Regions from separate parts of the Pseudarthrobacter sp. LMD1-1-1.1 genome, predicted to be linked through region 1. Evidence: riboswitches for the same ligand, from Rfam matches in the RefSeq annotation. Region 1 holds a riboswitch; each other region holds the start of a gene.
What was found. Region 1 has a riboswitch for S-adenosylmethionine ahead of MRBLMD1_RS17990 (DUF1737 domain-containing protein). Riboswitches for the same ligand answer to the same signal wherever they lie in the genome.

Region 1 (7,155 bases):
TGCGGTTTCCACGTCCACACCTTCATCGAATCGCCGGAGGAAGGGGTGGCGGTTCTGGACCGCATCCGCGACAAGCTGGCTGTCCTCACGGCGCTGAGCGCGAACTCGCCGTTCTGGAACGGCGTCCCCACCGGCTTCGAAAGCTACCGCACCCAGGCCTGGAACCGCTGGCCCACAGCCGGCCCGGCCGGCATCTACGGAACGTACCCTGCCTACCGCCGGGTGGTGACCCGGCTGCTGGACAGCGGTGTCATGCTCGACGAGGGCATGCTCTATTTCGACGCGCGGCTCTCCCGCAACCACCCCACGGTGGAGGTGCGGGTGGCGGACGTATGCCTCCGTGCCGGGGACGCCGCACTCATCGCCGTGCTGGTCCGGGCACTGGTGGAATCCGCCAGCCGGGAGTGGCGGGACGACGTGGACCCTGCGCCCGTTCCCACCGTCCTGCTGCGGATGGCGTCCTGGCAGGCCAGCAGCGCCGGGTTGAGCGGCGAACTGCTGGACTTTGGCAACTTCCGGCCGGCGCCGGCTGCGGATGTGGTGCGTTCCCTGGTGGATTACCTGGCCCCCGTCCTTGACGAACAGGGCGAGCTCGCATTGGCCCGCCAGGGTGTGGAGGACATCATCGCCCGCGGGACAGGGTCCGCTGAACAGCGCCGCGCCCGTGACAAGGCCCTGGCGGGGCAGCCGCCGGAGGACATGGGGTTCGGCGCGGTGGTCCGGCAGGCCGTCCACCTGACCATGCGTGATGCGCTGGACCTTGCGGACGTGGCGGCCACGCCCGAGCTGCTGCGCGTCCGGCAGGCCTGACGGGGCAAGAGCCGCCAGGAGCAGACTTGTAGAACCTCAGGTGTCTTGTAGAACGGCAGGTGTAGAGACCCGCAGCGAAGCAGGTGCTAGGTAGCGAGGCGCTGTAGAAGGACCTGTTCCAGCGGGCTTCGTTGTGTTGGCAGGATGCCCTCGGGCCAGTGGGTTGGTTCTGAGTCCTGGTGTTCTGGGTTGTAGTGCCTGCCTGTTGGTGAGGTCCAGCCGGGTGGTTCATTCTTGTTGGCCGGGTCCGGTGTCCATTGGCTGTGGTGTTTGAGCCGGTGGTGTTTGGGGCAGAGTTGGGCCAAGTTACTGGTTCCGGTGGTACCGCCGTGTTGCCAGGCTTGTAGGTGGTCGGTTTCGTTGTCGGGGGTGCGGTTGGTGCAGCCCCGGAAGGTGCACTTGGTATCGCGCATCCTGATCCAGCGTTTGATGGTTTCGGTGAGCCGGTAGTTTTTCCGGCCGATCTCCAGTGGTGCGCCGTCGCGGGGGTCGATCAGGATCCGGTAGAACGATTCCGCCCCGTCGGCGACAAGTTTCCGCGCCATGGACGCCGGGATTGGTCCGAAGCCGTCCAGCATTGCCGGTTCGTCGGTCGCTCCGAGGAGGGAGAACACCGGCACAGTGACCAGGACGTCGGCCCGCGGGGTGGGCACCTTCCCGGCCTCGGAGGGTTTCCCGGTCTGTGTGGTGTTCCCGGCGCCGAGAAGCAGGGATGCGGCGATGTCGGGGCGGAGTTGGGTGAGGGTGCGCTCTTCGTCGGGGACGTGGAGTCCGCGGGCGGTGGCGGTGGTCCGGTTCCAGATGGCGCAGGCGGTGTCCGCGGGGAGGTAGAGGGAGATCCAGGCCATGCCGTCCTTGTCGGGGGTGTATTCCATCCGCCGGTCAGCTACCCCTTTTACATGGCGCTTCTCGATTGATTCCGGATGGTGGCGTTCCCGCCAGCCACGGACCTTGGCTCGGAACCGTGACGGTGCGAGCTCGCCGGGGGCGGCGCCGCGGGCGGGCTGGGGTGCGGCCGGGTCGAAGAAATGCGCCACCAGCTTCAGCGCGCCCTCAGTGGTGAGGCCTTCGGTTTCGTCGGCAATGATGCGGGCGTGCTGCCAGGACATGTCCCCGGCGGACAGTGCATCGAACACCGGCGGCAGGGAACAGATGCGCCGTGACTGCTCCACAAGGGCGCCCGCGGCTGTGGAGCTGATGGTCAGGACTCCGGCGATTTCCTCCACCACCGACATGTCAGCGTAAGTGCGGTCCTGGACGGAGGCGTCCGGCGGCGTCATCGCTTGCTGGAACTCCACTGCCTCAGCAGCGTCGCGTGCTTTCGTCGCAGCGAGCTGCGCCTCCAGCCGAGCCATAAGCTCTAGCCGTTCCAGCCGGATCTCATAACGCCGCTGCAAAACATCCGTACCGGCACCAATATCCATACCGGCACCAGCACCCGCCCCGGCAGCAAGGAAAGAGTCCTCACGGTTCAGCGAATCAAGGGCGGCAACAGAGGCATCGATTGACGCCAGCACCACCCCGACACCACCGCTGGTTCCCATACCGACATCATCCAAGGAGGCACTGACATCTGTATTTGGCCAGGCGGACCTGGTCCCGTCCCCGCTAGATCTGCTTCAGCGCCTGTTCCAGGTCGCGGAGGAGGTCCTCCGGGTCCTCAAGCCCCACCGAGAGCCGGACCACGCCGTCACTCAGGCCGATGGCGGCCCGCCCCTCCGGGCCCATGGCGCGGTGGGTAGTGGTGGCGGGGTGCGTGATCAGTGACTTTGCATCACCGAGGTTATTGGAGATATCGATGATCCGCAGCCCGTCCAGCAGTGCGAACGCCGCTTCCTTGCCCGTGCGTCCGCCGGAAGGAGCGAGCTCGAAGGTAAGGACAGTGCCGCCTGCACTCATCTGCTTTGCCGCCAGCCCGTACTGCGGGTGCGACTTCAGGAGCGGGTACTTCACCCAGCTCACCGCCGGCTGTTCCTCCAGCCATTCTGCGAGCCGGAGTGCGGTCGCCGAGGAGTGGTTGACGCGCAGGCCCATGGTCTCCAGGCCCTTGGTCAGGACCCAGGCGTTGAAAGCGGAAAGCGCGGGGCCGGTGTGCCGCATCAGCTGCTTCACCGGTCCGTCGATGAATTCCTTGGTGCCCAGGATGGCGCCGCCCATCACCCGGCCCTGCCCGTCGATGTGCTTGGTGCCGGAGTAGACGATCACGTCGGCGCCAAGGTCCCCGCAGCGCTGCAGCAGGGGAGTGGCGAACACGTTGTCCGCCACCACGGTGGCCCCGGCCGCGTGCGCCAGTTCGCTGACGGCCGCGATGTCCACGATCTCCTGCATGGGGTTCGACGGGGACTCGAAGAAGACGGCGGTGGTGGGCTTGGACAGGGCTTCGCGCCACTGGTCCAGGTCTGGGCCGTCCACGAAGACCGTCTCCACACCCCAACGTGGCAGGATCTCGTTCAGGATCACAAAGCACGAACCGAACAGTGACCGGGCGGCCACAACCCGGTCGCCCGCAGCCAGCAGGGCACCCAGCGCGGTGAACACGGCGGACATGCCCGACGCCGTCGCGAAGCATGCTTCGGTGCCTTCGAGGAGCCTGAGCCGTTCCTGGAAGGTGGCCACGGACGGGTTGCCGTAGCGGGAGTAGACAAAGCGCTCGTCCTCGCCGGTGAAGGCCCGTTCAGCTGCCGCGGCGGATTCGTAGACGAACCCTGAGTTCAGGAAGATGGCCTCAGATGTTTCCTGGAAGTTGGAGCGGTCCAGGCCTCCGCGGACTGCCTGGGTGTCGGGGTTCCAGCCGGGGGCGTCTGGGTTGAAGGTCACTTAGTTCTTTCCGAGGTTGGTGGGGAGGCCGCGGTTCTTCCAGCCATTGATGGTCCGCTCGCCGTAGCGGTCGGGCTCGCCTTCGAAGCCCTCCAGCACGCTGTAGGCGGTGAAGCCGGCCTGGGTGGCGGCAGTTGCGGCCGCGATGGACCGTTGGCCGGACCGGCACAGGAACAGCAGTTCCGCGTGGGGATCCTCCGGCGCCTGCTCCTGGAGGTCCTTGACGAAGTCCGGGTTGGGGATGCCGCCGGGGAAGGTCCACTGGATGAACAGGGGATCGTTGTCCGTGGCCTTGGTGTCCGGGATGCCGATGTGGGCCCATTCGCCCTCGGTGCGGACGTCCACCAGGATGGCGCCCTGCTCCAGCTTGGCCCAGGCTTCCTGCGGCGTCAGGTCTCCCGCGTAGCTCATGCGTGGCCCTCGCCGTCGAACTCGCCCTCAAATTCGGCATCGAGCTGGTCCACGGCGGTGGCCACGGCGGCGTCGGCGGAAGCGATCGCGGCCGGAAGGACGATTGCCTGCGCCACGATGACGGTGGTGCCGTTGAAGGTTGCCGCCGGGCTGCCGTGCAGGACGTAGCCATCGGCGAGTGCAGCGGAGATCCGCTCACAGAATTCACGGTTGTCCGCGCCCGTAATCAGGCGGTAGGACAGTCTTTCGTCAGGGGCGGGTGCGTCGGACACGACGGATCTCCTTCTCTCACGCTTGCAGCTCGAATCGGTCGATATGCCGAGTATTCACCTGAGGCACCCCGCCGCGAAAGGGAGGGTTGCCGACCGGCAAGTCAGGGCTTGGCGCCGGTACTCATTACTCCCCAAAAACGTAACACCTGCCGCGCCCGGCCGCATCGCCGCCGTCGTCATGTTCCGTAATTGAGCCGTCCGCGTCACGGCACGGGTTATGCCCATGGGCCGATAAAGTTCTTACCGGGGGCGCCGCCCCGTATCCAGAGCAATGAGTACCGGGGGGTCCTTGTCAGCATGCGGGCACACGTATCGCACCACCACGCCGCCATCCCGCGGAACCGTCCGCGTTCCAGCGCAGCCTTTTTCGCCGCGGTGTTCATCGTCCTACTGGCCCTGGTGGTCCCGGCAGGCCCGGCACACGCGGCGCCTGCTGCACCGGACAAGGGCAAGCCGTGGCTGGGGGCGGTCCTCGAGTGGGGTGAGGATACGGCCGCGGGCTTCAGCGACAGGCTGGGCGCCGGCCCCGCCGTCTTCGGCCACGACATCACCATTCCGTACCGCGAATCGGAGCGGAATGACATCGACGGCTTCCTGCAGCAAACTGCAGCCAAAGGCGCCCACGCCCTGCTCACGGTGAAGCCGTCGGTGCCCCTGGACCAGCTCGGCCCCGCGGAGGCGGAAGCGTTCGCAGCCCAGGTCCGCGACCTGACATCGGGGTTCAAGGGCCAACTGCTGGTCCGGTTCGCCCCCGATATGAATGCCAGCTGGGTGGCCTGGGGCCAGCAGCCGGCCACGTACCGGCAGGCTTTCCAGGCCGTGGCGGCAGCCTTCAAGAAGGACGACGGCGGCCGGGCCGCCATGGTGTGGGCGCCTTACCTGGGCAAGGACTACCCCTTTGAACGGAACCGGAATGCCCCGGAGCCGGGAAGCGACGGGTTTTCCCTCCTGGATACGAACGGGGACGGGACCTGGAACGGAAGCGACAGCGCCTATGCCCCCTACTACCCGGGCGATGACGCCGTGGACTGGGTGGGCCTGACCGCCTATCACGACGACACTGCCGGCGGGGCCGCCGTCAACACGACGCCGCGTCCGGGCGAACTCCAGGAGATGCTGACGGCCTCCGGCGGCGAAAACTTCTACGGCACCTACGTGGAGGGACGCAAAAAGCCTTTCCTCCTCCAGACTTCGGCCTTCTACAGCCCTGCGTCCGGTGGGGCGCCCGAGGCGGACATCAAGACGGGCTGGTGGGACCAGGTGGTGGCCACTGCCACGTCACCCGCTTTCGCCGGGACGGCCGCCGTGGTGTGGGACGAACGGACCAGCACGCGGGATACCGGCGTGGCAAGCATCAGCTGGCTGCTCACGGGAAGCCCGGATATTGCCAAGGCCGCCCTGGACAGGCTGAAGGCATCGCCGATGGTCACCGGCCCTGTCACGGATGTGGCGTCCACAGGCACCTACGTGCGGGCCAACACGCTTTCCGGCGCCGCCCCCTGGACCGTTGGTGCCGCCATGGTCATCCTCCTGGTGGCCCTGTGGCAGGTTCCCCGCCGGATCAGCACCGCCACGTCCTGGAGCTACCAGGACCCTTCCACCAGGGATTCGCGGGTGGACCTGCTGCGCGGACTGGCCATTGTCTTTGTGGTGGTCAACCACCTGGGCATGGCCTCACTGTTCCAGCTGCTCACCCAGGAGGCGGTGGGCTTCGTGTCAGGCGCGGAGCTGTTCGTCCTGTTCTCCGGCCTGGTGGTGGGCATGGTGTACGGGCCCAAGGCCAAGGAGGACTTCGGCCGGGTGGTGGACCTGACCTCCCGCCGGGCCGGGAAGCTCTACGTGACCGCCCTGGCCGTGCTGATCGGCGTCTTCCTTCTTTCCCTGCTCCCGTTCTTCCACACTGAGGCCCTGACCACGTTCGTGGACCAGGGGACCGGCGGCGCAGGACACGGCGGTGCCGGCCGGACCTACGACCTCTACGCCGGCATGTCGTCGCTGTTCCAGTTCCCCGTGCCGCCGCAGGTGCTGCCGGCCATCGTGCTGCTGCAGTTCGGTCCCTGGCAGTTCAACGTCATGGGCCTGTACGTGGTGCTCCTGCTGGCCAGCCCGCTGATCCTTGCGGCGCTGAACCGCGGCAAGGCCGTCTGGGTATTGCTGGCGACGCTCGCCGTGTACGCGGTAGGCGCCGTGACCCGGTTCAGGATCCTGCCATCCCAGTTTGAGGACTCGTTTCCCCTACTGGTGTGGCAGGTGCTTTTCGTCCTCGGCCTGGTTGTTGGCTACTACCGCCGCAGCATCGTTGCGTGGTTGTCGGCGCACACGTGGGTGGTGGCGGCCTGCACTGCGGCAGCGTTTGCGCTGGCCTTCCTGTCCTGGGGGAATCCGTACCTGGCCAACAACTACGACGTCCGCCTGGCGCTCATGCCGGACGCCTCCTACCGCGCCATGTATGACGCACTCTTCGGCCGGACCTACCTGGCGCCCGGCCGGCTGTTCAACGTCCTGGTCCTGGTGGTAGCCGCCTACGCGTTCCTCAGCGCTTACTGGAAACCGGTGGAGCGTGCCCTGGGCTGGTTCCTGATTCCGCTGGGCCGCGCCACGCTGTATGTCTTCATCATGCATGTGGTGCTGATCGCCGTCGTCACAAACATCCCGGCGCTCCAGCAGCAGAGCATCTTCCTCAACACCGCGGCCTACGCCGTGGTCCTGGGCCTGTTGTGGGTGATGGTCCGCACCAGGTTCCTTTTCCGGATCATTCCCACCTAGGGATTCCCGCCTGGGGGACGGCCCCTTTGCCTGGTTCCAGGGTGCATCCGGGCATGAAAATGCTGCGGCACAAAAGTGC
Region 2 (7,155 bases), on a different contig from region 1:
CCGTGCCGCATCAATCCATTCGACGCGGACCTTTGCCGGCTGCTCCGCAACGGCTGGTCCGTGGTTCCCCCGTGACATTGCCCCAAGCTAACAGCGACGAAAGCGGTATTTCTCTACTTGATGGAATATTGAGGGCGTCGAGGGTACCCCCTCGCAAAGTGCAGCGCTGCCCCGGCACCGTTCACCGAAGGCGTAGCCGGCGCGGGACTGGATTCGTGCCCTGCATCGTTGACTTCCGTAAGGCCCCTGAGGGCACCCGACCGCCGAGAGCGGAACTGAATCCGGAGGTGCGCCATGGAACAGGCGCAGGAACCCATGCCAGCGGATACAGGCGACGTCCTGGACTCCTACTCGCAGACGGTGATGCGCGTCGCGGCAGCAGTCACGCCCCACGTCGCAGCCATTGAAATGACGGCGCAGCGCCGCAACGGACGGGTCAGGGTGGGCGCGGGCTCCGCGGTCCTCTTCACCGAGGACGGCTACCTGCTCACAAACTCCCACGTGGTGGCCGGCACCCGGCAAGGCTTCGCGGTCTTTGGCGACGGCAGCAGGATGGAGCTGGAACTGGTGGGCGCGGACCCGTTGTCAGACCTTGCCGTGGTGAAAGGTTCGCGGCCCGGAATCCGGCCTGCAGAGTTCGGCGCGGCGGAATCGCTCCGGGTGGGCCAACTGGTGGTCGCAGTGGGAAACCCGCTGGGACTGGCCGGTTCGGTGACCGCGGGGGTGGTCAGCGGCCTGGGCAGGGCCATTCCGGTTTGGTCGGGCGGTAACCGGCGGGTCATCGAGGACGTCATCCAGACAGACGCGGCCCTGAACCCCGGAAACTCCGGCGGTGCGCTGGCGGACACCCACGCCAGGATCGTGGGCATCAACACTGCCGTGGCCGGAGCCGGATTGGGGCTGGCGATCCCGATCAACGCCACCACACGCAGGATCATCTCCGCTCTGCTGTCAGACGGGAGGGTGCGCCGCGCGTACCTGGGCCTGGTGAGCACCCCGATGCAGCTCGGATCCAGCGCCGTGATCCGCACCGGACTGCGCGAAGGTCTCCGCGTCGTTGAGGTTCTGCCCGGTTCGCCCGCAGGCAAGGCAGGCCTGTTGGCAGGGGACGTCATCGTCACAGCCCGCGGCCGTCCCGTCAGCAACGCCGAGAGCCTGCAGCGCCTGCTGTTCGCCGATGCCATCGGCCGCCCCCTCGACCTGGCCGTGCTGCGGGACGGCGCCGAGCTTCACCTGACGGCTGTTCCGGAGGAAATGACGGCCAACGGCGCTGGATAAGGGTCGACGGCGGCCCGGCACCGTGGGCGGGCACGTCCGGAAGGCGAAGTACGAAAGACTACTGGCTGACCGGAGGCGCTTCCACGTCAGCGATGCCCACGAAACGCGTCCCCACGCCGTCGTACTCGCTGCGGACGCAGCCGGGGCGCACGGCGGGAACGTCCGAAGGGGCGTGGTGCCCGCACACCACGTAGGTGAAGTCCGGCCACCACTTCTTGGGCCGGGCGGCTTCCTCGTACCCGCAGACGGCGCATTCCAGGTGTACCCAGACGGGCCGTTTGCCGGTGCGGTTGGCCCGTGACTGCACCAGCCAGGGCGGGGGATTGTCCATGATGCCGCGGAGCTCGTCCTCCGACATCCATTTCGGCAGGCCGTGGCGCTGTGCCATCTCAAGGGGAACATCAAGGGTTATTGCTGCGTCGCGTCTGCTGATCATCACCTTCCACCATACGGGAGCCGGCCAAATCGGCAGAGGACAGCCCGCTTAACCGCCGAGGACGCAGCCAGGGTGCGGGGTGTCGCTGGAGACCCACAACGCTGAGGCGATTTCGTCAGCAAGGTCGTAGTCGCGGGTGCCGCCCGAACCGGCGATCCGGACCATCAGCGCGCCGCCAAACGGCCGCCGTCCCATCACCTCGACTTCGGCGTCGAGGTCGATGTCCTGGGCGGCGAGGTACCGCAGGAGCTCGGGGTTGTCATCACTGATCCTGGTGATCTTGCCGCTGTGTCCCTGGTCCAGCGCGGCGAGCAGGTGGGCGCGCGGCATCAGGACCTGGCCGTCCGCGGTGGGGATGGGGTCGCCGTGCGGGTCCCGCTTAGGGTCCCCGAGCTTGGCGGCAACGCGTTCGATGAACGTATCCGACACTGCATGCTCCAGCTGTTCAGCTTCATCGTGGACCTCGTCCCAGCTGTAGCCGAGCCGCTGGACGAGGTAGGTCTCGATGAGCCGGTGGCGCCGGACCATGGACAGGGCCAGGCGCAGGCCGGCCTCGGTCAGCGTGACGGCGCTGTAGGGCTTGTGGTCCACCAGGCCCTGGTCCTTCAGCTTCCGGACCATTTCCGAGACCGAGGAATTTGCCACTCCCAGCCGCTGTGCCAGCTGGGAGGACGTGATGGGCTTGTCCTGCCATTCGGTGAATGAGTAGATGACCTTGACGTAGTCCTCGATCGAGGAGGAGGGCGCGCTGGTCTTCACATGCCCAAGCCTACCGGTTTGGCCGGTGCGGCAGCGTGCGCCGCTTCGGCCACCCCGCCGCAGACCGCGTGCGTCATGCCTTGGTGGCGCGCCAGGCCAGGGTGAGGTAGGGAAGGTCAAGTTCCTGGCCGGGGGCATGGGCCAGGTGCTCGTGCAGGTACCAGTCCAGGTTGGCCAGAACTTTTGCCCGCGTCGCCTCACCGGCCCGAAGGTAGTAGCTGCGCGACTTGGTGAGCTCCATCAAGTCCCCGGTGGTCACCCTGTCCTGCCAGTGGGTGACGTGACCTTCGAGTCCGTGGAATTCGGGCCCGACGACGGGCTTGTGGCCGGGCCGGTACACATCGCCGGCGTGCATGATCCGGGAGAGCCGGTGCACCCAGGGGACGGAGGTGTCCAGCTGGTTCCAGACCAGGCCAAGTGTTCCGTGCGGGCGCAAGACGCGCGCCAGCTCGGTGCTTGCCAGCAGGGGGTCGCACCAGTGCCACGCCTGGGCAACGGTCGCGACGTCGAAGGCAGCGTCGGGAAGGCCTGTCGCCTCGGCAGTCCCCGGCGCAGCCGTGGCGGCGGGGCAGTGGGCCTTCAGCTGGGCGAGCATGTCCGCAGAGGGGTCGACGGCGGTGACGTCCAGTCCCATGGTCAGCAGCAACGCGGTGAACTTTCCCGTACCCGCGCCGACGTCCAGGGCGTCATGGGCTCCGGCCGGTACCAGCCACCGTGCAGATTCCGCAGGATAGCCGGGACGGACACGCTGGTAGTGGCGGCCGCCGTCTTGGAAGCTCTGCCCGAGCTCCGTGCGCCGGCCGTGATCAAGCCTGGGGCCACCCCGAACCACGCGTGGCCTCCTTCTGGTGCTGCCTGCGGATGTCCTTCGAATTTACCGCATGCCCGGCATCAGCAGGCAGCCGCCGCCCCGCCGCCTAGTCGTCCAGGCAGGGGGCTGCGCCGGCCGTCCCGGGGGTATTGGGCGCCCAGTGCGGGTAGGTGCGGAAATCATTGGCGGGCACCCAGCGGCCCGCATCCACCACGTAGTCCCATCCCAGTCCGTTGCTGCGCAGCGTCCGGATGCCGGTGAGGAGGCGTTTGGCGTCTTCCAGCCGCGAACCCACGCCGAAACTTGCCCGGAGGGAGCCGGACGGCAGGCCCAGGCGCTTCAGCAGGGGATGGGCGCAGAAGCGGCCGTCGCGCAGGCCCACCCCATGCTCTGCGGAAAGGTAGGCGGCCACCAGCCCTGCGTCGTAGCCCTCGACCGAGAAGTTGACCACGCCGATGGTGTCCGTTTCCGGGTTGGTGTCCTTGAAGATCTGGTGGACGGTGACGCCGTCGATGTCCTGCAGGCCCTCCACCAGGAAGGAACGGATGGCGGATTCGTGGGCGTGCCACCGGTCCTGGTCGAGTTCGGCGATGACCTGGGTGGCGCGGGCCAGGGTGGCGGCGCCGAGGACGTTCGGCGAGCCCCCCTCGTGGCGGGCCGGGCCCGTGGCCCAGCTGACGCCGTCGAGCCGTGCTTCCTTGACCGCCCCGCCGCCGGCGAGGTGCGGGACACCGGTGTCCAGCCAGTCGGGACGTCCCACCAGGACACCCGCGCCGAACGGCGCGTACAGCTTATGGCCGGAAAAGGCGAGGTAGTCGACGTCGTCCGCGCTGATGTCCACCCTGCGGTGCGGCGCGAGCTGGGCCGCGTCCACCACGATCCGGGCGCCGTGCTGGTGGGCCAGCGCGGCCAGGGCCCGGATGGGAAGAATCTCGCCGGTGACGTTGGAGGCGCCGGTGACGGCCAGCAGGCTGACGCCGCCCTGCTCCAGCTCGGTCCGGACGGCGTCCAGGGTGCCGGTGATGGTGTCGGCGGCAACGATGCTGCGGTGCGGAACGCCCTGCCACGGCAGGAGGTTGGCATGGTGTTCGATGTCCAGGTAGAGGACCTCGCCGTCATGCCGGCCGTCGGTAGCAGGCAGGCAGCCGGCCAGGAGGTTCAGCGAATCGGTGGTGTTGCGGGTGAAGATGACCGAATCATCCGGCCGGCCGCCCACGAAGTCCCGGACGATGCTGCGGGCGTTCTCGTAAACGGACGTGCTGATCTGGGACGCGTAGCCGGCCCCGCGGTGGACGCTCGCGTAGTACGGCAGGATCTCGTTCAGGTAGGCGGAGACCACGGAGAGCGCCGGAGCGGATGCGCCGTAGTCAAGGTTCGCGTACCGGATGTGGCCGCCGGAAATCAGTGGTGCCTGGATTTCCGCGCCGGTGACGGCAGCAAGGGGACGGCCGGCAACGGCGTGGCGATCTCCGGGAGCGCCGGATTCGGCAATGGCGGGCTGGGGGGAGACGGTGGCAGTTGTCACAGAGACCTCACTTGAATACAGGACTCCGGCATAGGGAATCCGCGCTTGCCGCATCCACTCCGGACCGGCCTGGTCGTCACCCGGGGCACCCCGCCGCGAATGGAGGGTTGCCGGCCAGCAAACCGGGGTTTTGCGCTGGCACTCGTGACCTGCATAAAAGCGTAGGACATGGGGCGGCCAGGATTGAAGCCGCGGCAATTGTTAAGGGCTTTGTTACGCAATATCGAATAAACGACGCCGGACACCCCCGTCTGGAGGTGTCCGGCGTCGCAATATTCGCCTAAGGGGGCCAAACCGTGGCAGTTACAGCAGGTCGTCCAGGTACGGGTTGAGGCGGTGCAGCACCTCTGAGTGCAGGATCGAGTTGGTGGCCAGCGCGTTCCCGCCGAACGGTCCGTCCTCGCCTTCGAGGGAAGTGAACCGGCCGCCCGCCTCAACCACGATCGGCACCAGCGCAGCCATGTCGTAGAGGTTGAGCTCCGGTTCGCAGGCGATGTCCACCGAGCCCTCTGCCACCATGCAGTACGACCAGAAATCGCCGTAGGCCCGGGTCCGCCAGACGTCTTCGGTCAGCCCGAGGAACTCGTCGAGGTTGCCGCGTTCCTTCCAGCCGCTCAGGCTGGAGTAGGAGAGGGAGGCGTCGGAGAGGCTGGACACGTCGGAGACGCGCAGCCGGGTGGCAGCTGCCAGGGACCGGCCCATGTACGCGCCCATGCCCTTTGCCGCCCACCAGCGCTTGCCGAGGGCCGGGGCGCTGACCACGCCCACCACAGGCTCGCCTTCATCCACCAGGGCGATCAGCGTGGCCCAGACCGGGACGCCCCGGACAAAGTTCTTGGTCCCGTCAATGGGATCGATGATCCAGCGCCGTGAACCGTGCCCGGTGCTGCCGAACTCCTCACCCAGGACGGCATCGCGGGGCCGGGAGCGGGAGAGCTGGCCGCGGATGGCTTCCTCCGCTGCCTTGTCGGCGTCGGTGACGGGCGTCAGGTCCGGCTTGGTCTCAACGTGGAGGTCCAGGGCCTTGAAGCGGCTCATGGTCTGGTCATCCACGGAGTCGGCCAGGACATGGGCCAGGCGCAGGTCATCGTTGTAGCTCGAAGCGGGTTGGATCATGGTTACAAACTACCGTCTGTGGACGCTTCTGCCGGGAGAACGCGTCAGTTGACGCTGCCGAGCTCTTTGGTTTCCTGTGCGTCCATGCGCGGGTCCGTGCCGAGCAGCCGCCGGAGCGATGCCAGGCGTGCCGGGCCGGTGGGACCTGCGTTGCCGCCTGCCACCCAGTCGTCGAGGCCGCAGTTCACCGCGTTTGCAGTGTGCTTGCACCCGCGTTCACAGTTTTCGATGCCGGGGGACAGGTCGGGGAAGGAGCGCAGGATCCGGTCCGGGTCCACGTGTGCCAGTCCGAAGGAACGGATACCGGGGGTGTCAATGATCCAGCTGCCGGCCGGCGCGTCCGCCAGGCGCAGGGCCAGGGCCGACGACGACGTGTGGCGGCCGCGCCCCGTGACCGCGTTCACTCCGCCCGTGGCCCGCTCGGCGCCGGTCAGCGCATTCACCATGGTGGACTTGCCCACGCCGGAGTGCCCCAGCATCACGGTGACCTTGCCGTCGAGATGGGCGCGGAGGTCGGCCACCGCCGCGCTGTCCAGCCGGGCGGAGAGGCCGTCGTCCGACCGTGCATCGATCCCGGAGGCCTGTGCATCGGCGGTCCGGCTGATGATCACAGGGAAGTCCAGGTGGGTGTAGTTGGACAGCAGCTCCGCGGGGTCTTTCACGTCGGCCTTGGTGACCAGCAGGATCGGCTCGATCCCGGCGTCATAGGCAGCCACCAGGGCGCGGTCGATGAACCCGGTGCGTGGTTCCGGGTTGGCGGCCGCCACCACAATCACCAGTTGGTCGGCGTTGGCCACCACGGCGCGCTCGACGGGGTCGGTGTCGTCGGCGCTGCGGCGCAGGAGGGTGTGGCGGTCCTGGATCTTCACCAGGCGGGCAAGTGTGTCCGGTGCCCCGGACACGTCCCCCACGAGCGAGACGAAGTCGCCGGCAACCACGGGCGAGCGGCGCAGTTCGCGGGCCCGCGCCGCGATGACAACGCGCTCGTTGTCCGAGTCTTCGCCTACTACTGCCGTGTATCGGCCGCGGTCCACCGTGATGATCCGTCCGGTGACGGCATCGTCATGGCTGGGCCGGTCCTTGGTGCGGGGCCGGGAGCCTTTCTTGCTGGGGCGGATCCGGACGTCCGATTCGTCCCAGGAGTCAGTGCTCCGCGCCACTGCCGCGCCCTTCCGGCCCCGGCGCCCCGGCGGCATCCTGGGCCAGCATGTTTGCCCACAGCTGCGGAAA
Region 3 (7,155 bases), on a different contig from region 1:
CCGCGCGAAGGCGGGCGGATTCGCCTTCCCCGCCGTCAACGTCACGTCCTCGCAGACGCTGAACGCGGCACTGCGTGGCTTCGCCGAGGCAGAGTCCGACGGCATCGTGCAGGTTTCCACCGGCGGTGCCGCCTACTGGTCAGGTGCCTCCACCAAGGACATGGTGGCCGGTTCCCTGGGCTTTGCTGCCTTCGCCCGCGAGGTGGCCAAGAACTACGGTGTCAACATCGCCCTGCACACGGACCACTGCCCCAAGGACAAGCTGGACGGCTTTGTCCTGCCGCTGCTGGAAGCGTCCGAGGCTGAAGTCAAGGCCGGCCGCAACCCGCTGTTCAACTCCCACATGTGGGACGGCTCCGCAGAGACCCTGCAGGAGAACCTGAAGATCGCCCGCGACCTGCTGGCCCGCACCGCGGCAGCCAAGATGATCCTCGAGGTGGAGATCGGCACCGTCGGCGGCGAGGAAGACGGCGTGGAGAACGCCATCAACGACAAGCTCTACACCACGGTCGAGGACGCCCTGGCCACCATCGACGCCCTCGGCGCTGGTGAAAACGGCCGCTACATCACCGCCCTGACCTTCGGCAACGTGCACGGCGTCTACAAGCCCGGCGGCGTCAAGCTGCGCCCGGAGATCCTCAAGGACATCCAGGCCCAGGTGGGTGCCAAGATCGGCAAGGACAACCCGTTCGACCTCGTGTTCCACGGCGGCTCCGGCTCCTCCGACCAGGAGATCGCCGACGCCGTTTCCTACGGCGTGATCAAGATGAACATCGACACCGACACCCAGTACGCCTACACGCGTCCGGTGGCTGACCACATGTTCAAGAACTACGACGGCGTCCTGAAGGTTGACGGCGAAGTGGGCAACAAGAAGACCTACGACCCCCGCGTCTGGGGCGCCTCCGCCGAAGCCGGCCTGGCAGCCCGCGTGGTGGAAGCCACCAAGCAGCTCGGTTCGGCCGGAAAGACCTTCTAGATGTCGGACGAGTTCCGCCGGAACCTGATGGGGCCGGAGCCCACGCTCCTGCCTGCCGAAACCGAGGTGTACGGGCAGCTGGATGCTGGCCACGAGGCACTGGACCTGGTGGCCAAGCACCCCACGTCCTCGCTGCTCTGGGCTGTGCTCGCCGAAGAAGCATGGGCGGAGGGCCGGATCATCGATTCCTACGCCTACTCCCGCGTCGGCTACCACCGCGGCCTGGACTCGCTGCGCCGCAACGGCTGGCGCGGCGTCGGGCCCATCCCGTGGGAGCACGAGCCCAACCGCGGATTCCTGCGGGCCCTCTACTCCCTGGGCAGGGCTTCCTCTGCCATCGGCGAGGCTGACGAGCCGGAGCGGATCGAAAAGTTCCTCAACGACTCGGACCCCACGGCGAAGGCAGCGATCGAGGGCAAGTTTTAGTCCTTTGCGCTTAAACAACGACGGCGGGTGTTTACCTTTCCAGGAAAGGTAACCACCCGCCGTCGGCCGCTTAAGGCTTGGCGATGCCGGTGCGTGCCATGGCGTCGGCGTAGGCCGCGCGCATGTCCTCGAGGTACTCCTCCTGGCGCGCGGGGGAACCGGCGAAGGCGCGGCCGCTCAGGGAGCGCACCTTGTAGGTCTTCAGGCCACGGCGCCACAGCAGCGGAACTTCGGTCTTCAGGAGTGCGTTGGCCAACCGGTTGGCTTCGGTTCCGTGCGCCACGATGACGGAGGCACGGGGCACCAGGGCCAGGAACTTCAGCAGCGGCTTCAGGCCTGCCTGGATCTGGTCGGGAGTGAACTTGCCGTTGGGCTCACCGGGAACGTGCCAGGGGTGGACGTTCCACGGCATCACGAACTCGGGGCGCAGGCCCAGCTTCCACTGCAGTCCCAGCATGCGGGTCGCGGCGTCCTGGTCCCCGGCCGTGATGAACCCGGACGGGTCCGCCTCGCCAATGTTGGAGAACAGGCTGATGATGCGGCATTCCTCCACGTCGTGCATGGGATCCACATAGGGGACCACGGTTCCGGGCTTGGTCTCCTGCAGGGAATCGCAGAGCTCGTTAACGGCAGCAACGCTGGGGTCGTAGCGGCGGCTCATGAGCTGTTCGTGGAATGTTTCGGGTGCCAGGGCTGTCATGAAGTGCTGGTTCTCCTGCGGGGATTGGCGTTGCTGCCGCCACGGAAACGGGCACGCGGGGGCGCGACACATCAGCGGCGGTTGATTGGGGTGGGCCGATTCCTGGTCGGCCTTACCCAGTTTAGCAAGCCCCGGGAAACGAAACGCCGGTCCCGTGCACCTGACTCTGCCAGGGCACGGAACCGGCGGGCTCCCGCTTCGCCTCTTGAAGCTACCAGAGGCGGCTGGTGGCCCGGCGGGCGCCCTCGCCGAGGGCCTCCAGCTTGGCGAAGGCGATCTGCGGGTGGACCCGGCCGCCCAGGCCGCAGTCGGTGGAGGCGATGACATTCTCACGGCCCACGACGTCGGCAAAGCGGACAATGCGGTCTGCCACCAGGTCCGGGTGTTCCACCACGTTGGTGGCGTGCGAGACGATGCCCGGGATGATCACCTTGCCCTCGGGGAGCTTGGTGTCCTCCCATACCCGCCATTCGTGTTCGTGGCGGACATTGGCTGCCTCGAAGGAGTAGGCGCCGGCGTTAACCTGCAGCACCGATCCGATGATGTCCGCGAAAGGGATGTCGGTGGTGTGCGGACCGTGCCAGGAACCCCAGCAGACGTGCAGCCGGATCTGTTCCTGGGGAAGGTCGCGGAGGGCCCAGTTGGTGGCCTCGACGCGCAGCTGGATGAACTTCAGGTAGTCCTCCAGGCTGGGCTCGGGATTGATCTGGTCCCAGCTCTCGGCCAGGGACGGATCATCGAGCTGCACGGTGAGGCCCGCATCGATGATCGCCTTGTATTCCTCCCGCATGGCATCGGCGCAGGCGTAGACAAGTTCCTCCTCCGACTTGTAGTACTCGTTGGCCACGCGGGCGCAGGAGCCGGGGGAGAGGGACGCTACGAAGCCGTCCGACAACCCGGCCGCTGCGAGGCCGGTCTTCAGGTTCCTGATGTCCGATGCCACCAGGTCCTGGCCCGTGTAGGTCAGGGGTCCGGCGATCTTGGGCTGGGTCACGCTCTTGCGGTGGGACAGGATGCCCGAGGAGGGGTCGTTGTAGGCCTCGTTGAACGCCTGCCGGTCGCGCCGGTCAGGGAATGAGGTCAGGACAATGTTGCCGGGCGAGGAGCGGTGCACCTGGGCATCGGCCCAGCGGTCCACGTTGGTTGGCTCCAGGCCGCCCAGCCGTGCAAAGGAGTAGTTCCACCAGGCACCGTAGTCCACGGAGCTGGACATCGTGTGCCCGTATTCGCCGTCGTTGGGGATATCGATGCCGAGGTCCTTCTGCCGCTGGACCACCTCCACCACGGAGGCCTCCAGAAGTTCCAGGAATTCAGGGGTGACGCCGTCGGTTTCCTTGGCGGCGTTGGCCGCGATGAGTTCCGGGGTGCGGGGCAAGGATCCCGCGTGGGTGACGCGGATGTAGTCGGTGTTCAGGGACATGCTGGAATCTTCCTTTCCATCGGTCCTGGCAGTAGCACCTTCGGCCGGCAGGAATCCTGCTGGACCGTGGTTGCTGCGGCGTCATCGAGCCAGGTCTCTCGGCCGCTCCGGATGGTTCACTCTCACATAAATCCAGATGCCTGCCCCGGGGCAAGTCTGCGCCGCTTTATGTCGCGGCGGGCTGCCCAGCGGCTTTCCTGCCGTTTCCGGAGCCCTGGCGCTGGCCGTCGTAGCAGGACCTGCCCCGCTGGCACACGCTGTGGGCGAAGGCCCCACCTACGACGGCAACGGCCAGATCACCACGTCCAAGCTCGCCACGTACGAACAGATGGTCTCGTTCCTGAAGGACCAGGATGCCCGCCAGTCGGCAATGGAGCTGGAGGTCATCGGGCAGACGGTCAAGGGGCGCGACATCCACTTGGTCAAGTACATTTCGGACCCCGCCAAGCCCACCATCCTGTACCTGACCCAGCAGCACGGCAACGAGCAGCTCACCACCGAGGGCGCCATGGAGTTCATCAAGCACCTGGGGACCGGCAAATCCGCGGACATCCTCAAAGGCGTGAACATCCTGGTGGTGCCCATGCTCAATGCGGACGGCGCCATGGGCGACGTGAACTTCTCCCTGGACAATTACCTCGCAAAGGGGGACCGGCACCTCACCCGCTACAACGCCGAGGGTGTGGACCTGAACCGCGACCATGTGGCCAAGGTCCAGCCGGAGACCCAGGCGCTGCACAACAACGTCATGCGCAAATACCGGATCGACTACATGATCGACCTGCACCACCAGGGCACCCGGGCCGAGCGTGACGGCAAGCTGGTGTCGGGCTCCATCCTGTACCCCACCACCCCCAACGCCGACCCCGCCGTCGTCGAAAAATCCAAGCAGCTCGGCGCGGTGGTCTTCAACAACGTCGACTCCACCGGCTGGGGACACCTGGGCAAGTACCAGGGCGGCAGTGCCGAAACCATCAGCCGCAACGGCATCTCCGTGGAGTACGGCATCGCCACCCTGCTCTTCGAGATGCGCGGCATGTCGGACCACTATTTGGACGGCTATGCACTCGGACAGCGCAGCAACGGCTACCTGATCAAGCAGACCGTCACCACGCTGACCTCCACGGCCGCGGCCATCGCGGACGGGTCCATTGCCGACGCCGACACCTCCTTCTGGAACACGCTAGCCGAACAGACGTCCCGGCCCGCCGGGGAGGCGGAGGACGAATAGGCGGCACCGGCCGCCGCGGCCTTTTGGCAGAAAGGACCGCGGCGGGCCACAACAGTGGACAAAGTGCCCCATCGGCTAAACTTGGGTGGTAAGAGCCCCGGAACTCTTGCTTCGCTGCGCCGTGCTGCGGCTGTGCGAAGGCCGGTATGTTCGGGGCATTCTCATGAACGGCGCTGCATGGGCCCGCCACCTGGTGGCCGGCCCGGGCAGTCCGAACGAATGGGGGAGGATCCCATGCCAGCAATTGTGATCGTAGGAGCCCAGTGGGGCGACGAAGGAAAAGGCAAGGCCACCGACCTGCTGGGCGGCCGTGTTGACTACGTCGTCAAGCCCAACGGCGGCAACAACGCCGGGCACACCGTCGTCGTAGGCGGTGAAAAGTACGAACTCAAGCTGCTGCCGGCAGGCATTCTCAGCCCCAACGCCGTTCCCATCATCGGCAACGGCTGCGTGGTGAACCTGGAGGCCCTCTTCCAGGAAATCGACGGACTCCAGGCGCGCGGCGCCGACACCTCAAAACTGCGGGTCTCCGCCAACGCCCACCTGGTGGCCCCGTACCACCAGGTGCTGGACAAGGTGACCGAGCGCTTCCTGGGCAGCCGTGCCATTGGCACCACCGGCCGCGGCATCGGCCCTGCCTACATGGACAAGGTGGCCCGGCTGGGCATCCGCGTCCAGGACGTCTTCGACGAATCGATCCTCCGCCAGAAGGTGGAAGGCTCGCTGCGCCAGAAGAACGAACTCCTGGTCAAGGTCTACAACCGCCGCAGCGTTGTGGTGGACGAGATCGTGGAGTACTTCCTGTCCTTCGCCGAGCGGCTCCGCCCGCTGGTCATCGACAGCACCCTGGTCCTGAACTCGGCGCTGGACGAGGGCAAGGTAGTCCTGATGGAGGGCGGCCAGGCAACGTTCCTGGACGTGGACCACGGCACCTACCCGTTCGTGACCTCCTCCAACCCCACCGCCGGTGGCGCCTCGGTGGGTTCCGGCATTGGCCCCACCCGGATTTCGCGTTCCATCGGCATCATCAAGGCCTACACCACCCGCGTTGGTGCCGGGCCGTTCCCCACTGAGCTTTTCGATGAGATGGGCATGTACCTGCAGAAGACCGGCGGTGAATTCGGCGTCAACACCGGCCGCCCGCGCCGCTGCGGCTGGTACGACGCCGTCCTGGCACGGCACGCTTCGCGCGTGAACGGTTTCACGGACTACTTCGTCACCAAGCTGGACGTCCTGACCGGCATCGAGCAGATCCCGGTGTGCGTGGCCTACGACGTCGACGGTGTCCGGCATGACGAGATGCCCATGACGCAGACCGAGTTCCACCACGCCAAGCCGATCTTCGAGTACTTCGACGGCTGGACCGAGGACATCACGGGAGCCCGGACGCTGGCCGACCTCCCCGAGAATGCCCGCAACTACGTGCTGGCGCTGGAGAAGCTCTCCGGAACCCGGTTCTCCGCGATCGGCGTTGGCCCGGACCGCGACCAGACCATCGTGGTGAACGACCTCATCAACGACTGACTTGTGGGCCCCGCCTGCAAGGGAGCGGGTGGGGATTACGACGGCGGCAGGCCACCTTTTGCAGGTGGCCTGCCGCTTGTTTTTGCTGGCGGAAAGCGAATTTACACAGGCTTAACGCGCGCGGTCTTGTGAGGCTTCCGGTGCCGCGGCCAGACTCGTCTGTACAACCTGGTGCCCAAGGAAGGATCGTCATGGCCGGAAAATTTGAAGCATTCATCGACGCTGATTCGTTTTTCCGGTTCCGTCTCCTGGCTCCGGACGGGGCCGTTATCGCCGTCTCCGGCCCCTTCGAGGACAAAGCCGCTGTGGCGGCAGGGATCGCCGCGGTGCGTGAATGTGCCGGGACCGGCCTGGTTACCGACCTGTGCCCCGCCGGAACCGTAGCCCGTCCCGCGCCTGCACCCGCTGCGGCTGCTGCCGCTGTTCCGGCCGGGCTGCCCGCCGCCGTTGTGCCCGTGTGCGGAGAGGAACGCGCGCCCTCCACGCGGCACGCCTTTGCACTGGCCAATACGCCGCGCCGGCATGCCACGGCCCCCCGGTGGACCAGGACAGCAACCCGCTGACGGACGGGGAAGAAAGTTTTCAAAAGTTTTTTTGAAAGCGCGTAACCCTTTGGGGGTCCCCGGCGATTACCCCTATGAAGTGCCGGTCTGGAACCTGTCCCCCATCACGTTCCAGGCCGGCTCTTTTGTCTTTCCGCAAGGGTGGCCGCACCGCCTGGCCCGGCACCGGCCCTGTTTCCGGCGCCGTGGCGGTTCCGGCGGGGTGGTTACCTGAGGGTAAAGTAAGGGCAGCGTTCCGGATGTACTGAACGCCCGCCTTGCCAACACCCTTCTTTGACGGAAAGCACTACGTCAGTGACCGATGCACAGACA
Region 4 (7,155 bases), on a different contig from region 1:
GCGGAATGGTTTCCAAGGATGTCTCTTTTCCTGCGGTTCTTGCGGCATGGTTGGTTGGACTGCGTGTCTGCGTTGGACGGCGCGGTTAGTTGGACGGCGTCCCGTCGGCGGGCTGGAGCGAGCCGTCCACGAGCTTGATGATCATGGAGCAGTCCTTGCCCGCATCACCGGCGTCAATGAGCCGCTGGAACAGCTGCTGGACATGTTTGCCAATCTCCAGCGGCGTGCCGGTGTCGTCGGCGGCGCTGATGGCCAGGCCGATGTCCTTGTTCGCGAGCTCGGTGGTGAATGTGGGTGCGAAGTCGTTGTTGGAGGCCGCGGTGGGAACCACTCCGGGGACCGGGTACCAGGTCCGCAGCGCCCAGGAGTCCCCCGACGAGACCGAGGCGATGTTCCAGAAGACCTGCTTGTCCAGGCCCAGCCGGTCAGCCAGGACCGCACCCTCCGCGGTGGAGGCGAGGTTGATGAAAAGCATCAGGTTGTTGCAGATCTTGGCTGCCTGGCCCGTGGTGGGGCCACCCGTGGGAATGATGTTTCCGGACATGGGCCCGATGTAGCCCGAGGCGTCTTTGACGGCACCCTCTTCACCGCCCACCATGAACGTCAGGGTTCCGGCCTCGGCACCGCTCATTCCGCCGGACACCGGGGCGTCCACGAAGCGGAAGCCGGCGGCAGCAGCGGCGTCGTGCAGTTCCTGCGCGGAGGCGATGTCGATCGTGGAGGAGTCGATGAGCAGCGTGCGGGTATCCGCATGCTTCAGAACACCGTCCTCCCCAAGGTAGACGGCGCGGGCGTGTTCACCCTTGGGCAGCATGGTGAACACGGCGTCCGCGCCGTCCACCGCTTCGGCGATGCTGGCTGCACGCTTGACGCCGCCTGCCTCGGCGGCTGCCAGTGCCGCGGGGTTAAGGTCGAAGCCGCGCACATCGTGCCCGGCCTTCACCAGGTTCACCGACATGTGGCCGCCCATGTTGCCCAGGCCGATCCATCCGATAACTGCCATGCGTAAGCTCCTTTGCTTCCATTCCGGCGTTCCTGCCGGCATGTCTGTGTCTACGATCACACCCTGCTAGAGTGCAATCAAGGGGAAAAATTACAGACGCTCTGTGCATTGATGCACACAAGAGGAAGGCCGCCCGTGGATTCGAGACGGTTGCCCAGCCCCGACGACCTGCTCATCCTGCTGACCGTGGCGCGCCTGGGCCGGTTCAATGCGGTGGCCGAGACCCTGGGCACCACCCACACCACCATTTCCCGCCGCATCCTGGCCCTGGACAAACAGCTGGGCGGGCGTACCCTGGAGCGCAGCCCGCACGGCTGGGAATTGACGAAGCTTGGTGCGGCCGCGGTAGAGGCGGCGGAGGCGATCGAAAGCACCCTTGGCTCGTTGTCGGGCCTGATCAGCCAGGACCAGAGTGCCCTTGCCGGCCTGGTCCGGGTCGCCACGACCGATGGAGTGGGAGCCGTGTTCGTCACCCCGTCGCTGGTGCGGCTCCAGCAGCAGAACCCGCAGCTGAACATCGAAATGCTGAGCGCCACCCGGAAAGTCAGCCAGAACCGGTCAGGGGTGGACCTGGAGATCGTGGTGGGCCGGGCCGACGTCAGCACCGCGCAGACCATCTTCCTGAGCAACTACTACCTGCGCCTCTACGCCAGCCCCGGCTATGCCGCGCAGCACGGCCTGCCGGAAACGCTCGACGACGTGGGGCAGCACGCGTTTGTCTCTTACGTGGAGTCTGCGCTCCAAGTGGCGGAGCTTGGGCCCCGCTGGTCATCACAGCTTCCGACGCCCAGGACAAGCTTCCAGGCCACGAGCGTGTTCGCCCAGGTGGAGGCGGTGCGCCAGGGCGCCGGCATTGGGCTGCTGCCGAACTTCATGGTGGGAGACCGTGAAGATTTCGTCCCCGTCCTGCCAGGTGATTTTGAGCGCCAGCTGCCCATCTGGGCCGTTGCACGGCCGGAGTCGCTCCGGTCAGCGCGGGTGCAGGCCGTGATCGCGGCCCTGAAGGACGAGGTGAAGGAGCGCTCGTTGCTGCTCGCCGGGTGAGGAGCCGGGCCGGGTGAAGAACCGGGCCTGACAGTTCAGGCCCGGAAGAGCCGCCGCACTACCTGTCCCGCTGCGAGCGCATCAAGGCCCTCGTTGATCTCGCTGAGTGGCCGGGTGTCGGTGTGCAGCAGCTCAACCGGCAGTTTGCCGTCCCGCCAGTACCCGAGGTACCTGGGGATGTCCCGCGCTGGAACGGCGTCGCCCATGTAGGAGCCCAGCAGCCGCTTGCCGGCCCCGGCGAACTGCAGGGCCGGCACCGTCAACTCTGCGGAGGGGTGGGGCAGGCCCACGGAGACCACCGCGCCACCCCTGGTGACCCGCTGCAGGCAGGATGCGATGACACCGGCCGAGCCCACCGCTTCGATGGCGACGTCGACTCCGTCGCCGGCTGCTTCCTCAATCAGCCGCCCCGCGTCCTCCGGCGTCCCTACCGCGGTGGCCCCGGCGTCGCGGGCCAGCTGGTGCTTCCCCTGGTTGGGGTCGATGGCGATGACGCTGGCGGCCCCGGCCAGGCGGGCCGCCATCACAGCGGACAGTCCCACCGCACCCAGGCCGAACACTGCCACGGACTGGCCGGGGCCCACTCCGGCGGTGTTGAACACCGCTCCCATTCCGGTGAGCACGGCGCAACCAAACATCGCCGCCACGGTGTCCGGGACGTCGTCGTCAATCACCACCACTGATTCCCGCGCGACCACCGCGTAGTCAGCGAAGGCGGAAACGCCCAGGTGGTGGTTGATCCGCTCCCCCGCCGGCGTCCGCAACAGTGCCGGACCATGGAGCAGGTCTCCGGATCCATTCACCTCGGCTGCCCGGTGGCAGAGCGCGGGCCTGCCGGAAAGGCAGGCCCGGCACTGGCCGCAGCTGGGCACAAACACCAGAACCACATGGTCCCCCACGGATACGTCGGAGACGCCGTCGCCCACGGACACCACCCGCCCCACGGCCTCATGTCCAAGGGCCATGGGAAGGGGCCGGACGCGTGAACCGTCCACGACGGACAGGTCCGAATGGCACAGGCTCGAGTAGGTGATGGAGACTCCGAGCTCACCGGCGCGCGGCTCCGGCTGCTCCAGCTCCTGCACCAGCAGGGGCCGGGACTCGGCGTAGCTCTGTTTTCCCTCGGCGCCGGCCGGGGCGGGAACGGTGGAATAGAGGACGGTGGCTTTCATGTGCCTACTTCTTGCTGGCAGCGAGCAGGTCTGCCGTGCCCTTGGCGTCGGCCGCGTCAACGTCGTGCAGCGAGATGCCCCGGGTTTCCTTCAGGAAGAAGACCGCGACGGCGGTGATGGCACACGCGATGAGCAGGTACACCGCCACCGGGACGGAGGACTTGTAGGTACCCAGCAGGGACGCGGCGATGATCGGCGCCAGTGAGCCCGCCACGATGGACGTCACCTGGTATCCCAGGGAGACGCCGGAATACCGCATCCGGGTGGGGAACATTTCCGCCATGATGGCGGGCTGCCCGGCATACATGAAGGCGTGGAACACCAGGCCGATCATGATGGCCGCCAGGATGATGACATCGTTCTTGGTGTCCATCATGGGGAAGGCAAAGAAGCCCCAGGTGGCACCCATGATGGCGCCGGCCATGTAGACGGGCTTGCGGCCGAAGCGGTCCGACAGCTTTCCCACCATGGGCACGACGGCGAAGTGGACGGCGTGCGCAAGGAGCAGCAGCAGGAGGATCCGCGTGGTGTCAGCCTGCACCACCGTCTTCAGGTAGGTGATGGAGAACGTGACCACCAGGTAGTAGAGGATGTTTTCCGCGAAGCGCAGGCCCATGGCGGTGAAGACGCCGCGCGGGTAGCGCCGGAACACCTCGGCCACGCCGTAGCCCTTGTGGCCGGCGTCCACCTCTTTGCGGGCCTCCAGGAAGATGGGAGCGTCGTTGACCTTGGTGCGGATGTAGTAACCGATGATGACGATCACGGCGGAGAGCCAGAACGCCACGCGCCAGCCCCAGCCCAGGAACGCGTCCTGCGTCAGCGTGGAGGAGAGGACGAACAGCACGGCCGTGGCCAGCAGGTTGCCCAGCGGCACTGCCGATTGCGGCCAGCTGGCCCAGAAGCCGCGTGACTTGCTGGGGCTGTGCTCTGCCACGAGGAGCACGGCGCCGCCCCATTCCCCGCCCACGGCGAAGCCCTGGGCGAACCGCAGGAAGACCAGCAGCGCGGGCGCCCAGTAGCCGATCTGTCCGAAGGTGGGCAGGCAGCCCATGAGGAAGGTGGAGACCCCCACCAGGATGATGCTCAGCTGCAGCAGCTGCTTGCGGCCGAACTTATCGCCGAAGTGGCCAAAGACGATGCCGCCGATAGGGCGTGCGACGAAACCGACGGCATAGGTGAGGAAGGCGGCGATGATGCCGTCCAGTTCCGTGCCGGCGTTGGGGAAGAAGGCCTTCCCGAACACCAGGGTGGCGGCCGATGCGTAGAGGAAGAACTCGTACCATTCCACGACCGTGCCGGCCATGGAGGCCGTCACCACTTTTTTAAGGCCTGAGGCCTTGACGTCGGTTTCCTCTGTACGCCTTGCGGCGGAGCTTTCCGTACTCATGCGAACTCCTTCGGCGTCGTCGTCGACACCACGGGGACCAGTCAATGGCAGACGGGTGTGATGCACACCACGAAAGCCGGATTCGATGAGTATGGTCTGCCTGCGGCGCAACCTCAACGCCGATTAGTGCAGAACGCATCTGCAGGAATGCACATTAAGGGCTGTGCGCCAGGCGGCGCCTAGACCAGGAAGCTGTTCCGCAGCCGGCCGCCCAACTGCCCGATCTCGGTGAGGAACCCGTCGTGCCCGATCGGTGCCTGGATGACATGGACGTCCACGTCCCCGGGCAGCGCCTGGGCCAGTTCGTGGGACTGCGACGGAAAATAGAGCCGGTCCGAGTCGACGGCGGCCACGAAGAACCGTGCCGTGGAGGCGGCGAGGGTTTCGGTCAAGGTTCCCCGTCCCCGGCACACATCGTGGCTCATCAGTGCCTCGGTCAGGGCGATATAGCTGTTGGCATCGAAGCGCTTCACCAGCTTGTTGCCCTGGTGGTCCAGGTAGCTTTCCACCTGGTAGCGGCCGCGGGAGGCAAGAACTTCCCCCTGCAGGGGCGACTCGGGCGCCTGGGGTGCCCGGCCGAAGCGGCCTTCCAGTTCGGCAGCCGACCGGTAGGTGATGTGGGCGATGCGCCGGGCGAGCGCCAGCCCGTCTTCCGGGCACGGACCGCCGTAGTAGTCCCCGCCGTTGAAATTGGGGTCCTGCCGGATGGCCAGCGTCTGGGCCTGCGCGAAGGCAATCTGTTCGGCAGTACTGGCGGCTCCCACGGAGATCACCGCGCAGCGCTGCACCCTTTCCGGGTACGTCACCGCCCATTCCAGGGCGCGGGCGCCGCCCATGGATCCGCCGAGGACGGCGAACCAGCTCTTGATGCCCAGCTGGTCCGCGAGCCTTGCCTCGGCAACGGTGCTGTCGCGCAGCGTGACGAGGGGAAACCTGGAGCCCCAGGGCTTTCCGTCCGGCGCGGGCGATGACGGGCCCGTAGATCCGTAGCAGCCGCCAACGATATTGATGGACACCACGAAGAAGCGGTCCGTGTCCACGGGAGCGCCGGGGCCGGCCAGCTGTTCCCACCAGCCTTCTTCGTCGGTGTCGCCGCGGGTCACGTGGGTGCTGCCGGTCAGCGCATGCTCGATCAGGATGGCGTTGCTGGCGTCCGCGTTGAGCGTCCCCCAGGTTTCGTAGGCCAGGGTGACGTCCGGGAGGTATCCCCCGGCTTCGAGTTCCAGTCCCCCGATGGAGGCGTAACGGACGATTCCGTGTTGGGGGATGGTGGTTCGGGCGACGGTAACCGTCATGGCAAGACCTCTTCTACGCGCTTGCCTGCCGTCGTCTGACCGGCAGGCCAGGTCCTCACCCGGGGCACCCCACCGCGGATGGAGGGTTGCCGGCCAGCAAGCCGGGGCTGTCACTGGCACTCATGACCTGGTTCGAGTGTACGAAACACCCCCCACTCCAGGCCAAGAGTATGACTGGTTGTGACTTCCCGGTTCGCCGGCCGGCACATGCTGCGACGCTCGCGTTTGGGGCTACGCGTCGGCGCCCTTGGCTGCCCGGAAGCCTGCCTCCAGGTCGGCCAGGATGTCGTCGATGTGCTCCAGGCCAACGGAAAGCCGGACCAGGCCCGGGTGCACGCCGGCCACAACCTGCTGCTCCGGCGAGAGCTGGCTGTGCGTGGTGGACGCGGGGTGGATGACCAGGGAGCGGACGTCGCCGATGTTGGCCACGTGGGAATGCAGCTCCAGGGCGTCGACGAAGCGCTTGCCCGCCTCTGCCCCGCCGGCCAGGTTGAAGGCCACGACGGCGCCCGTCCCCTTGGGTCCGTACTTGCGGCCACGCTCGTACCAGGGGCTGGAGGGCAGCCCCGCGTAGGCGACGGATTCGACGTCGTCCCTTGCCTCCAGCCAGCGCGCCACTTCCGTGGCGTTCGCAACGTGGCGCTCCACCCGCAGGCTCAACGTCTCCAGGCCCTGGGAAATCAGGAACGCGTTGAAGGGCGAGACGGCTGAGCCGAGGTCGCGCAGCAACTGCACACGGGCCTTGAGGATGTAGGAGAGGTTGGCGCCGAGTGCGCCGCCTTCACCGAGATCGCGGGCGTAGACCAGGCCGTTGTACGTGGGGTCCGGGGTGTTGAAGCCGGGGAACCGCTCCGGATCCTTGCCGAAATCGAACTTGCCGGAATCGACGATGACACCGGCGATGGCCGAGCCGTGGCCGCCCAGGTACTTGGTGGCCGAGTGCAGGACAATATCCGCACCCCACTCCAGCGGGCGGATCAGGTACGGCGTGGACAAGGTGTTGTCCACAATGAGCGGAACCCCGGCCTGGTGGGCCACCTCGGAGATGCCTTCAATATCCAGGACGTCCTGGCGCGGGTTGGACACCACTTCACCGAAGAAGAGCTTGGTGTTGGGCTGCACGGCATCGCGCCACTGGTCCAGGTTGTCCGGATCGGCCACGAAGGTCACCGAGATGCCGAACTTCTTCAGCGTGTGCGCAAACAGGTTGTAGGTTCCGCCGTAAAGGCTGGGGCTGGCCACGATGTGGTCGCC

Region 2: linked by a shared signal. The riboswitch ahead of MRBLMD1_RS04480 (aminotransferase class V-fold PLP-dependent enzyme) and the one ahead of MRBLMD1_RS17990 (DUF1737 domain-containing protein) in region 1 are both predicted to bind S-adenosylmethionine.
Region 3: linked by a shared signal. The riboswitch ahead of MRBLMD1_RS09480 (cobalamin-independent methionine synthase II family protein) and the one ahead of MRBLMD1_RS17990 (DUF1737 domain-containing protein) in region 1 are both predicted to bind S-adenosylmethionine.
Region 4: linked by a shared signal. The riboswitch ahead of metX (homoserine O-acetyltransferase MetX) and the one ahead of MRBLMD1_RS17990 (DUF1737 domain-containing protein) in region 1 are both predicted to bind S-adenosylmethionine.

What each region holds. Positions count from the first base shown of each region.
Region 1 covers NZ_JBEGHP010000024.1:332,666-339,820, reverse strand. The annotation lists gene MRBLMD1_RS18010 (glutamate--cysteine ligase 2) at 1-810, shown strand, start outside; gene MRBLMD1_RS18005 (HNH endonuclease signature motif containing protein) at 897-2,354, opposite strand; gene MRBLMD1_RS18000 (O-succinylhomoserine sulfhydrylase) at 2,419-3,627, opposite strand; gene MRBLMD1_RS17995 (rhodanese-like domain-containing protein) at 3,628-4,038, opposite strand; gene MRBLMD1_RS17990 (DUF1737 domain-containing protein) at 4,035-4,310, opposite strand; SAM riboswitch class IV at 4,324-4,439, opposite strand; gene opgC (OpgC domain-containing protein) at 4,608-7,076, shown strand.
Region 2 covers NZ_JBEGHP010000001.1:924,904-932,058, forward strand. The annotation lists gene MRBLMD1_RS04455 (acyltransferase) at 1-78, opposite strand, end outside; gene MRBLMD1_RS04460 (S1C family serine protease) at 295-1,278, shown strand; gene MRBLMD1_RS04465 (hypothetical protein) at 1,337-1,714, opposite strand; gene MRBLMD1_RS04470 (metal-dependent transcriptional regulator) at 1,763-2,473, opposite strand; gene MRBLMD1_RS04475 (class I SAM-dependent methyltransferase) at 2,547-3,305, opposite strand; gene MRBLMD1_RS04480 (aminotransferase class V-fold PLP-dependent enzyme) at 3,391-4,809, opposite strand; SAM riboswitch class IV at 4,846-4,959, opposite strand; gene hisN (histidinol-phosphatase) at 5,113-5,925, opposite strand; gene rsgA (ribosome small subunit-dependent GTPase A) at 5,970-7,085, opposite strand; gene aroA (3-phosphoshikimate 1-carboxyvinyltransferase) at 7,069-7,155, opposite strand, start outside.
Region 3 covers NZ_JBEGHP010000012.1:821,978-829,132, forward strand. The annotation lists gene fbaA (class II fructose-bisphosphate aldolase) at 1-979, shown strand, start outside; gene MRBLMD1_RS09470 (DUF3151 domain-containing protein) at 980-1,405, shown strand; gene MRBLMD1_RS09475 (uracil-DNA glycosylase) at 1,476-2,105, opposite strand; gene MRBLMD1_RS09480 (cobalamin-independent methionine synthase II family protein) at 2,317-3,525, opposite strand; SAM riboswitch class I at 3,539-3,643, opposite strand; gene MRBLMD1_RS09485 (M14 family zinc carboxypeptidase) at 3,662-4,756, shown strand; gene MRBLMD1_RS09490 (adenylosuccinate synthase) at 4,991-6,280, shown strand; gene MRBLMD1_RS09495 (YegP family protein) at 6,472-6,843, shown strand; gene MRBLMD1_RS09500 (RNA polymerase sigma factor) at 7,138-7,155, shown strand, end outside.
Region 4 covers NZ_JBEGHP010000023.1:430,515-437,669, reverse strand. The annotation lists gene MRBLMD1_RS15535 (CoA-acylating methylmalonate-semialdehyde dehydrogenase) at 1-16, opposite strand, end outside; gene mmsB (3-hydroxyisobutyrate dehydrogenase) at 86-1,003, opposite strand; gene MRBLMD1_RS15525 (LysR family transcriptional regulator) at 1,115-2,047, shown strand; gene MRBLMD1_RS15520 (alcohol dehydrogenase catalytic domain-containing protein) at 2,083-3,219, opposite strand; gene MRBLMD1_RS15515 (MFS transporter) at 3,224-4,606, opposite strand; gene metX (homoserine O-acetyltransferase MetX) at 4,786-5,901, opposite strand; SAM riboswitch class IV at 5,914-6,029, opposite strand; gene MRBLMD1_RS15505 (bifunctional o-acetylhomoserine/o-acetylserine sulfhydrylase) at 6,133-7,155, opposite strand, start outside.